2 regions of the Pseudoalteromonas sp. JSTW genome follow, and region 2 is predicted to be linked to the other one. Evidence: predicted binding sites of a transcription regulator. Region 2 holds the regulator's gene; the other holds the start of a gene.
The links. The regulator ArgR, encoded in region 2, controls arginine synthesis, uptake and breakdown. The targets are predictions, from matches to a motif close to ANTGAATANNTATTCANT.

Region 1: a site for ArgR is predicted at 2,476-2,493, ahead of argC (N-acetyl-gamma-glutamyl-phosphate reductase). Genes of this name have one in related genera too.

Annotation. Positions count from the first base shown of each region.
Region 1 covers NZ_CP058972.1:638,034-642,467, reverse strand. The annotation lists gene GZH31_RS03080 (ornithine carbamoyltransferase) at 1-550, opposite strand, end outside; gene argB (acetylglutamate kinase) at 558-1,319, opposite strand; gene argC (N-acetyl-gamma-glutamyl-phosphate reductase) at 1,319-2,329, opposite strand; gene argE (acetylornithine deacetylase) at 2,551-3,705, shown strand; gene panP (pyridoxal-dependent aspartate 1-decarboxylase PanP) at 3,968-4,434, opposite strand, start outside.
Region 2 covers NZ_CP058972.1:2,968,089-2,972,522, forward strand. The annotation lists gene ispB (octaprenyl diphosphate synthase) at 104-1,075, shown strand; gene mdh (malate dehydrogenase) at 1,174-2,109, opposite strand; gene argR (transcriptional regulator ArgR) at 2,336-2,803, shown strand; gene GZH31_RS13430 (Dyp-type peroxidase) at 2,806-3,705, opposite strand; gene GZH31_RS13435 (ABC transporter ATP-binding protein) at 3,770-4,434, opposite strand, start outside.

The DNA.
Region 1 (4,434 bases), 1.3 Mb from region 2:
AACTCCCCTTAGGGCAAACCGCCACAAAATCAGTCCCTAACGTTGCAGCAAGTAACATAAGTGAATGCGTCACGTTATTGCCTTCACCTAAATAAGCAAGCTTCAGTTTACTGACATCGCCGTGTACTTCTTGCAGCGTTAAGAAATCCGCTAATGCTTGGCATGGGTGGTATAAATCACACAGACTATTCACCACAGGCACTGACGAAAATTCAGCAAGCGTAGTTAATGTTTTATGTGCAAATACACGAGCCACAATACCGTCGGCCCAAGTAGAAATATTTAAAGCAAAATCTTTCACCGATTCACGTGCACCCATAGCCCCATTTTGTGAGTCTAAATACACAGCATGGCCACCTAATTTATTAATGCCTATATCGAATGATAAACGCGTGCGTAAGCTTGGTTTTTCGAATAATGTCACCACTGATTTGCCCGCTAACGCTTGGCTAAAATCAACAGGGTTTGCTTTAATTTTTTGCGCTAAGTCTAATAATTTAAGCGCGCCTTTTTGGTCTAATTCAAGACCCGATAAAAAGTGAGTTAACATGTAATACCTATGGTGTAATCTTTGTTCCAACGTGCTCGCCTTGCAATAAAGCGACTAAATTTTCTGGCTTTAACCAGCTTGAGATATACACACCACGTCGTAAATGTTGGGCAGCAAGAAGACTGGTCTTAACTTTGACCTCCATCCCGCCCTGAATAACTCCTTGAAGAATTAATGCATCTATTTGCTGCGTATTAAGTTGATGTAATGGTTGCTTATTTGCATCAAGTACCGCTTCTACATCAGTCATAAAAATAAGTTCTGCATCAAGCTCTTTCGCAATCGCTGCGGCCGCTTCATCTGCATTTACGTTGTACCAAAGTCCCTCTTCATCAAAACCAATAGAGCTGACTAATGGTAGACGGCCTTGTTCAATTAAGCTGGGTAAAATACTGTCGATACTGTCACAGCATTGCCCAACTTGCCCCAACGCTTTTAATTTTTGCTTAACCACAACACCGGCTTCATAAAGGCTCATACCCACAGGTTTATGACCCGAGGCAATGGCTTGACTCATTAGTTGTTTATTAGCACAGCCAGCTAACGCCCCAACGATGTATGGCATTTGTTCTTTTGGACTGATACGTAAACCTTGGTGCTTAGCACTGGCGAATCCCGCATCCATAAGCCATGCATCAACTAATGCACCCCCACCATGAACAATCACAAAGTTAGCTTGCTGTTGTGAGATTAAAACATCAAATAGGGCTTTTGCAGCATCGGCAGTATTTAATACCGCACCGCCAATTTTAATGACCCATGTTTTCATCATAACGCTCCTACTAATCCGGTATGATGAGGTATACCCATCGCTAAATTAATACATTGCAATGCTTGCCCAGCCGCCCCTTTTAACAGGTTATCAATGGCCGACATAACAATGAGCTGTTCGCCTTTTTGTTGCCACGCAATATCAACATACGGCTGTTTAGCAACGCCTTTAATACTGGGTATTTTGCTTCCAAGTAAACGAATCAACGGTTCATCGGCTAACACCTGATACGCTTCTGTTACTTGCTCTGGTGTTACACCGGGTTTTAATTGCACATAAATAGTTTCTAAAATTCCCCGCGGAAAATTCCCCAAATGCGGGGTAAATAACACAGGATGGCCTAAATGTTGTTCAATTTCAGGTGTGTGCCTGTGGTTAAATAACCCATAAGGCGCAAGTGATACTTCGCAAAAATGCGTATTAACACTCGCTTTTCTACCCGCCCCCGTGACGCCTGACACGGCATTAATAATAATTGTTTGCTCTGCTAATAAGCCGGCTTCTTTCAATGGTTTTAATGAGTTAAGTGCGGCTGTAGGATAACAGCCTGCAACCGCAACCAAATTTGCCTGACTGATTGCATCCGCATTCCACTCTGCTAGTCCATAGGCTGCTTGTGTTAAAAGCGTTGGATGCTGATGCGCAAAGCCATAGTAAGTGAGGTAATCCTCATTCCCAGCTAAACGAAAGCCGCCTGATAAATCGAATACTTTTTTACCCATTGCTAAAAATCGAGGAGCAAGGTCAACACTCACTTCATGATCTGTACATAAACACACGTAATCAGCATGCTGTTCGATGTCGGTATAAGCGGCTGCTGTTAATGGCTGTAATGGATGGTCTAAAAGCCCTAAATGCTCAGGATATAAGTCACTTAAACACTTATTTTTATCTAAGCTGCCCTCAGAGACATAACATGCCTTTAAAGTTAGTTGTGGGTGCTTGGCGACTAAACTCGCAAGCTCTGCGCCGCTATATCCACTTGCGCCAATAATCACTACATTCATTGCTTGGTTTTACCTATTTAACTTATCTATTTACACATTTAAAACTACTCGCTGTTTAGCGAATAAAAACACTATCTAAAGTAATGAAATAAGGTTATCGTCGTTTTGTGTTCATACGCTACTTTAAAGTATATTTATGCTCAAAAAGTGAATTGATATTCATAATAAATACTTTTATATTGTTATGCAATTAGATTGAATAATTATTTTTGGATTTTTTTATGTCGCTTCCCTCTTTTTTATCGATGTATCAACAATTGATTGCTGCGCCTTCAATTAGTGCAATTGAAGACTCTTTATGCATGAGCAATAAAGAGGTCATTACCTTACTTGCCAATTGGTGCGAAACCTTAGGCTTTAGCTGCGAAATTACAGAGCTTGAGCATGGCAAAGGTCGCTTTAATTTATTAGCGAGACGGGGTGAAGGTGAAGGGGGACTGATGTTAGCGGGCCACACCGATACCGTGCCATTTGATGACAGCCGCTGGAATTATGATCCGTTTAAATTAAGCGAGCATGACAACAAGTTATTCGGTTTAGGCAGCATTGATATGAAAGGTTTTTTTGCTTTTGTACTGCAGGCCATTAGTGAGCTTGATGCAAGCCAGCAAACAGAGCCTTTATTAATTTTAGCCACAGCCGATGAAGAAACGACAATGGCGGGTGCTCAGCAAATATGTCGCCACCCTAATTTAAAGCCCGCGCGCTGTATTATTGGCGAGCCAACAGACATGACACCGGTGTTTACTCATAAAGGCCACATGAGTTCAGCGATTCGCGTTGTGGGTCGTTCGGGTCACAGCTCAGACCCTGAGCGAGGCTTAAATGCCATCGAAGTCATGCATAAAATGATTACAAAACTGTTAATCATTAAAGACGAATTAAAGAATAAATATTCAGTTGAGCACTTTGTAATACCGTACCCAACATTAAACCTAGGTCATATTCATGGCGGCGATAACGCAAACCGTATTTGTGGCTGCTGTGAAATGCACATTGATATGCGCCCACTACCCGGTTTAAGCGTACAAGAGCTGCAAGCCATTTTGATTAATGCAGCCAATGAAATAAATACTGAGTATCCAAACGCTGTCAGCGTTATTGACTTACACGACCCAATACCTGCATTCAGCGGCAGCACAGATAGCGCTTTAGTAAAACTGGCAGAAAAGGTGTCAGGCCAACCTGCGGTTGCAGTTAACTACTGCACCGAAGCGCCGTTTATTCAACAATTAGGCTGTGAAACGATTGTTATGGGGCCAGGGTCAATCAACCAAGCACATCAGCCTGATGAGTTTTTAGCCATGGAAAAAATCAAACCATCGCAACAGATCATCAGTGAAATGATTAAGGCTAGCTGTTTTCAAAAGGCATAATACCATTTTGCAATAATTTTTAATCATTTTGAGGGATTAAACCAGTCGCTAACTGCGTTAAAAATTGCTGATTTACGACTGCATAGATGCAGAAGGTAGAGCAATGCAGGAGCAATGCAGGAGCAATTGCCGAGAATACCTAAATAACGAAATTTTTGCATTGTTATCAACGAGCTTTTATTGCCTCAACCTTGCTCATTGAAATACGCAAATTGGTATAAAAAAAGGAGCTTTCAAGCTCCTTTTTACTTATTTATATCACCTAATCCATGTACTTACTTAAATACTTTTTAAATACAGGATCTGTTTTAGACAGTTCTTTTTGCTCTGCAAGAATATCTTTTAATATAGCCTTTGACGTAAGCGGATTCGCTAACACAACTCTAAACACCACGGTAGGCTGGTAATCGTATTGCGCAGGGGTTAAACGTGTACGCGATACAAAAGAACGCCCAGCTTCACGCTGACGTTTTTGCATACTGGCCGTAAAACGGTTCAGTGAAGCATAAATATCGAGTTTAGTTTCTTCGTCAGCATTTTTAAGTTTTTCTTGAATCTGTTTAGGGACATATCGATAGGTTAATAAACACAATTCAGGTTCTGAAATCAGCTCAAAGTCTTCGTCTTGCCTAATTAATTCAGCAAAGGTACGTGCTTTAACGATACTGCGATCAATCAGCATCTCGTAACCTTTACGACCAATGACACGTAAGCATGCATGCACCAACA
Region 2 (4,434 bases):
ACTTTAACGTGTTTTTTTATTGAATCATCACAAAATATCGAGCAAGCGCAATTTTTGATGTACAATCAGCCTCGTATACCCATAAAAATTGGCTCGGAGATCAATGGATATAAAAGCTATCCAGGCGTTAATCGAAAATGAAATGGATGACGTCAATCAACTTATACATGCCCAAATGCGCTCAGATGTCGCGTTGGTTAATCAACTTGGTTTATACATAGTTAACAGTGGTGGCAAGCGTGTTCGCCCCATGTTAGCTATTTTAGCAGCTAAAGCTTTAGGCTATGAGGGTAAAGATCACATTACCCTAGCAACCATCATTGAGTTTATTCACACAGCAACTTTGCTGCATGATGACGTGGTTGATGAGTCTAATTTGCGTCGAGGTACACCTACCGCAAACGCAGAGTTTGGCAATGCAGCCAGTGTGCTCGTGGGTGATTTTATTTACACTCGCTCATTCCAGCTTATGGTTGGGCTTGGCAAAATGCCGATCATGCAAATTTTAGCTGATGCGACCAATGTCATTGCTGAAGGTGAAGTGTTGCAGCTTATGAACTGTAATGACCCTAACACCACCGAACAAAGCTATATGCAGGTTATTTACAGCAAAACCGCCAAGCTTTTCGAAGCCGCAACGGGTCTTGCCGCTATCATTACCGAGCAAGACGAAAAAGTCCTCGACGCATTAAACCTATACGGCATGCATTTAGGAACTGCTTTTCAACTAGTAGATGATGTACTTGATTACAATGCTGATGCACAGCAACTTGGCAAAAATATTGGTGATGACTTAGCTGAAGGTAAACCAACTTTACCGCTTATTTACGCGATACAAAAAGGCACACCAGCGCAAGTAAAACTAGTTCGTGAAGCCATTGAGCTAGGCAATGGTATGGATCACTTAGACAGCATTCTAGCGACGCTCGCTGATACCAAAGCCCTTGAGTTTACAATGCAAAAAGCAGAGCAAGAAGCTGATAAAGCCATTGCATGCATTGCTTTTTTACCCGACACGCCATACAAACAAGCATTAGAAAGCTTAGCGCGGATTGCGGTCGCCCGCGATCATTAAGCGATACTTTATTCGAGCCATTAAAAAAGCCTGCAATTGCAGGCTTTTTTGTTTTAAGCGCTTCAACATGCATGTGAAGCGCTTAGCATCAATCGAGATTAACCGTTGATGAAATCAACACCTTCTTGGATGTCTTTGTTAAGTGTCGCTAGCATGTCGTTCTTAGCTTGCTCTTCGAATGCACTTAACTCACCGTAAGAAAGAATTTCTTCAACACCGTTCTTACCTAAACGTACTGGGTGTGCGAAGTAAGCAGCATCACCATTTTCAACAGCAACGTATGCGTAATCTACCACGTCTTCACCTTGTAAGCCTTTCACTAAAGACATACAAAAACGAGCCGCTGCGGCACCCATTGAAAGTGTTGCTGAACCGCCACCAGCTTTAGCGTTAACAACTTCAGTACCTGCATTTTGGATACGTGGAGTAAGTGCTGCAACTTCTTCATCAGTGAAAGTAACGCCTTCAACTTGTGAAAGAAGTGGCAGAATGGTTGTACCAGAGTGACCACCAATAACAGGGACTTTAACGTCAGTTGCGCTTAAGCCTTTAAGCTCAGCTACAAACGCTTCAGAACGGATCACGTCAAGAGTCGTAATACCGAATACACGGTTAGCATCGTAAGTACCCGCTTTTTTGAATACTTCAGCAACGATTGGCACAGTGCCATTTACTGGGTTAGTGATGATACCTACTAACGCTTTAGGGCAGTTTTTAACGATGCCTTCAGCTAATGTTTTGATGATACCTGCGTTTACGTTGAAAAGGTCCGCACGGTCCATGCCCGGCTTACGTGGCATACCCGCTGGAATAAGAACGATATCACAACCTACTAATGCAGCGTCCAAGCTGTCTGCACCAAAGCCTTCAACTTTAACGTCAGTTGGGATGTGAGAAAGATCAACCGCTACACCAGGAACAACAGGGGCAACATCGTATAACGATAATTCAGAACCTGCAGGTAAACTTGTTTTTAATAATAAAGACAATGCTTGGCCGATACCGCCAGCTGCGCCTAAAACAGCAACTTTCATTGGAATTCTCCGTAATTTGAGGTAGGAAATATTTGTGGCCCTAAAGATAATGAAATTAGCGACTAAAAACAAATTTATCCTGCTTATTTCGCGTATAATTTCGACCATAGTTGTAAACTTAGCTGTAACGTGACGGTATTTGGACGACAAATGCAAACAAATACTGCATAACTATGCAGAATTGTGTAGAATTACTTCATATTTGATGAATAAAAGAAACGACAACATGCAACCACAAGACAAACAAGAAGCACTGATCAAAGCGTTTAAATCGTTATTAAAAGAAGAAAACTTTGGCTCACAAGGTGAGATTGTCGAAGCATTAAAAGACCAAGGCTTTGATAATATTAGCCAAAGTAAAGTCTCACGCATGTTGAGTAAATTTGGCGCTGTACGCACACGCAATGCAAAACAAGAAATGGTGTATTGTTTACCTGCCGAAATGGGTGTGCCAACCGCAAAGAGCCCTCTTCGTCAGCTTGTTATCGACATCATGCACAACGAAATGATGATTATTATTCGTACCAGCCCAGGGGCTGCACAGCTGATTGCCCGATTACTTGATTCATTAGGTAAGGCAGACGGTGTACTGGGTACAATTGCAGGCGACGACACTATTTTTATCGCCCCTGCAAAAATTTCTGAAATCGATGTCACGCTAGACCGCGTTAGAACATTATTCGATACAGTTTAACGTTAAAGCTGCTTTAAAAAGTTTACTGACGGGGCGAAAAATGCAGACCCCATGTCGGCTTGTGTAAAATCGAGCCAATGGTCATAACATTCGCCCTGCCCTAATCGGCTTTTGAGTACCTGTTCAAACGCATCACCTTGCGCTGCACACGACACCATTAAAATGCCCTGTTTATGAACGTCACCAAACGGCATGCTTTGATTGAGTATGAGAGGCTGACCCTTTTCATCTTTTAATTCACTTCGTACTGCATGACTCGTTTCAACAGCTGGCATTATTAACGTGTTATCAAGACGTGTACGCCCCATGATTTGCTCTTGCTCAGATAATGACAAATGTTGCCACACGCTTAGGTCATGCACAAAACGCTGCACATGAATATAACTTCCCTGATCTTCAAAATGACCCGGCTTATCAATCAGTGCGGTGCTTCGCTTTTGTCGCCCATGCGGAGTGTCTCCCGCATAAATAAAGCCATTAAAATCGCGGCCATCTAAAAAGCGAAAGTTACGAACTTGTTCCACCAGCTCAACATCAGGTGTAAATAATTTAATGATTTGTAGAGCAAAAAGGTGATTTACATCTTCACGATCAGAGCGAATTTGCACAAACAAATCGAATGGCTGCGCACTCATGACGTGCTCACTGTGCGTCACATTTGGAAAGCTTTGTAATTGGCTTGGAATAAACTCTGGCAGTATATGCGGCCAGTACTGCGCACCAAGCGCAACCACACATGACAACATGGCTTCAGAGAATTGGTCTGCAAACTCGTCTTGAATGACGCTTACGCGTTTAAGTTTTTTGCGTAATGACTCATCGTGACCATCATAAACATTAAAAAACAGGTGCAAACCGTGTAAGTTTGCTTCAGCACAAATCCCAGATTGCGCTTGCGCCATAATGAATCCTTAGCTACTCGTTATCAAACATACAGACAAGGAATTCAGGATTATAACGTTCTGTTTAATCTTCGAAAAAATTGACCGTATGTGGCATTATTTTTATTTTTACTGGTTGCTCGACCGCTAGTACACGATCATTTTCGGCAGCAACTTCTAGCTCCTGCCCAGCAATACGTACCTTATACACATAACGCGTACCGATAAAACGTCTGTTTAGTATGGCTTGACTACTTACATCGCCGTGCTCTGCCTCACATAACTTAATATGATGAGGTCGTACATACACCACACCGTGTTGACCTTGATGCTTGCTTTCGGTTAGCGAATGTATGACACCATACGTCGTTTCATATTCAGTTGGCGTTAAGACTTTTGCCGTTAAGTATATGCCCGTACCAAGAAACTCTGCAACCTCCTTTGAGTTAGGTTGGCTAAATAACTGCTCAGGAGTGCCTTGTTGCGCTATTTTTCCACCGTGCATCACCGCAAGCGTATCAGCAAAGGCAAACGCTTCTTCTTTTGAGTGCGTCACAAAAACAGCGGAAACTTGTTGGTCTTTTATAATCCGACGGATATCAGCAATTAGTTCAAAACGCACTTGGGTATCAATGTTCGAAAATGGCTCATCAAGTAGTAATAAACTGGGTTTATATGCCAAAGCTCTCGCTATTGCGACACGTTGTTGCTGCCCACCGGAGAGTTGATGTGGGTATCGTTTTGCACAGC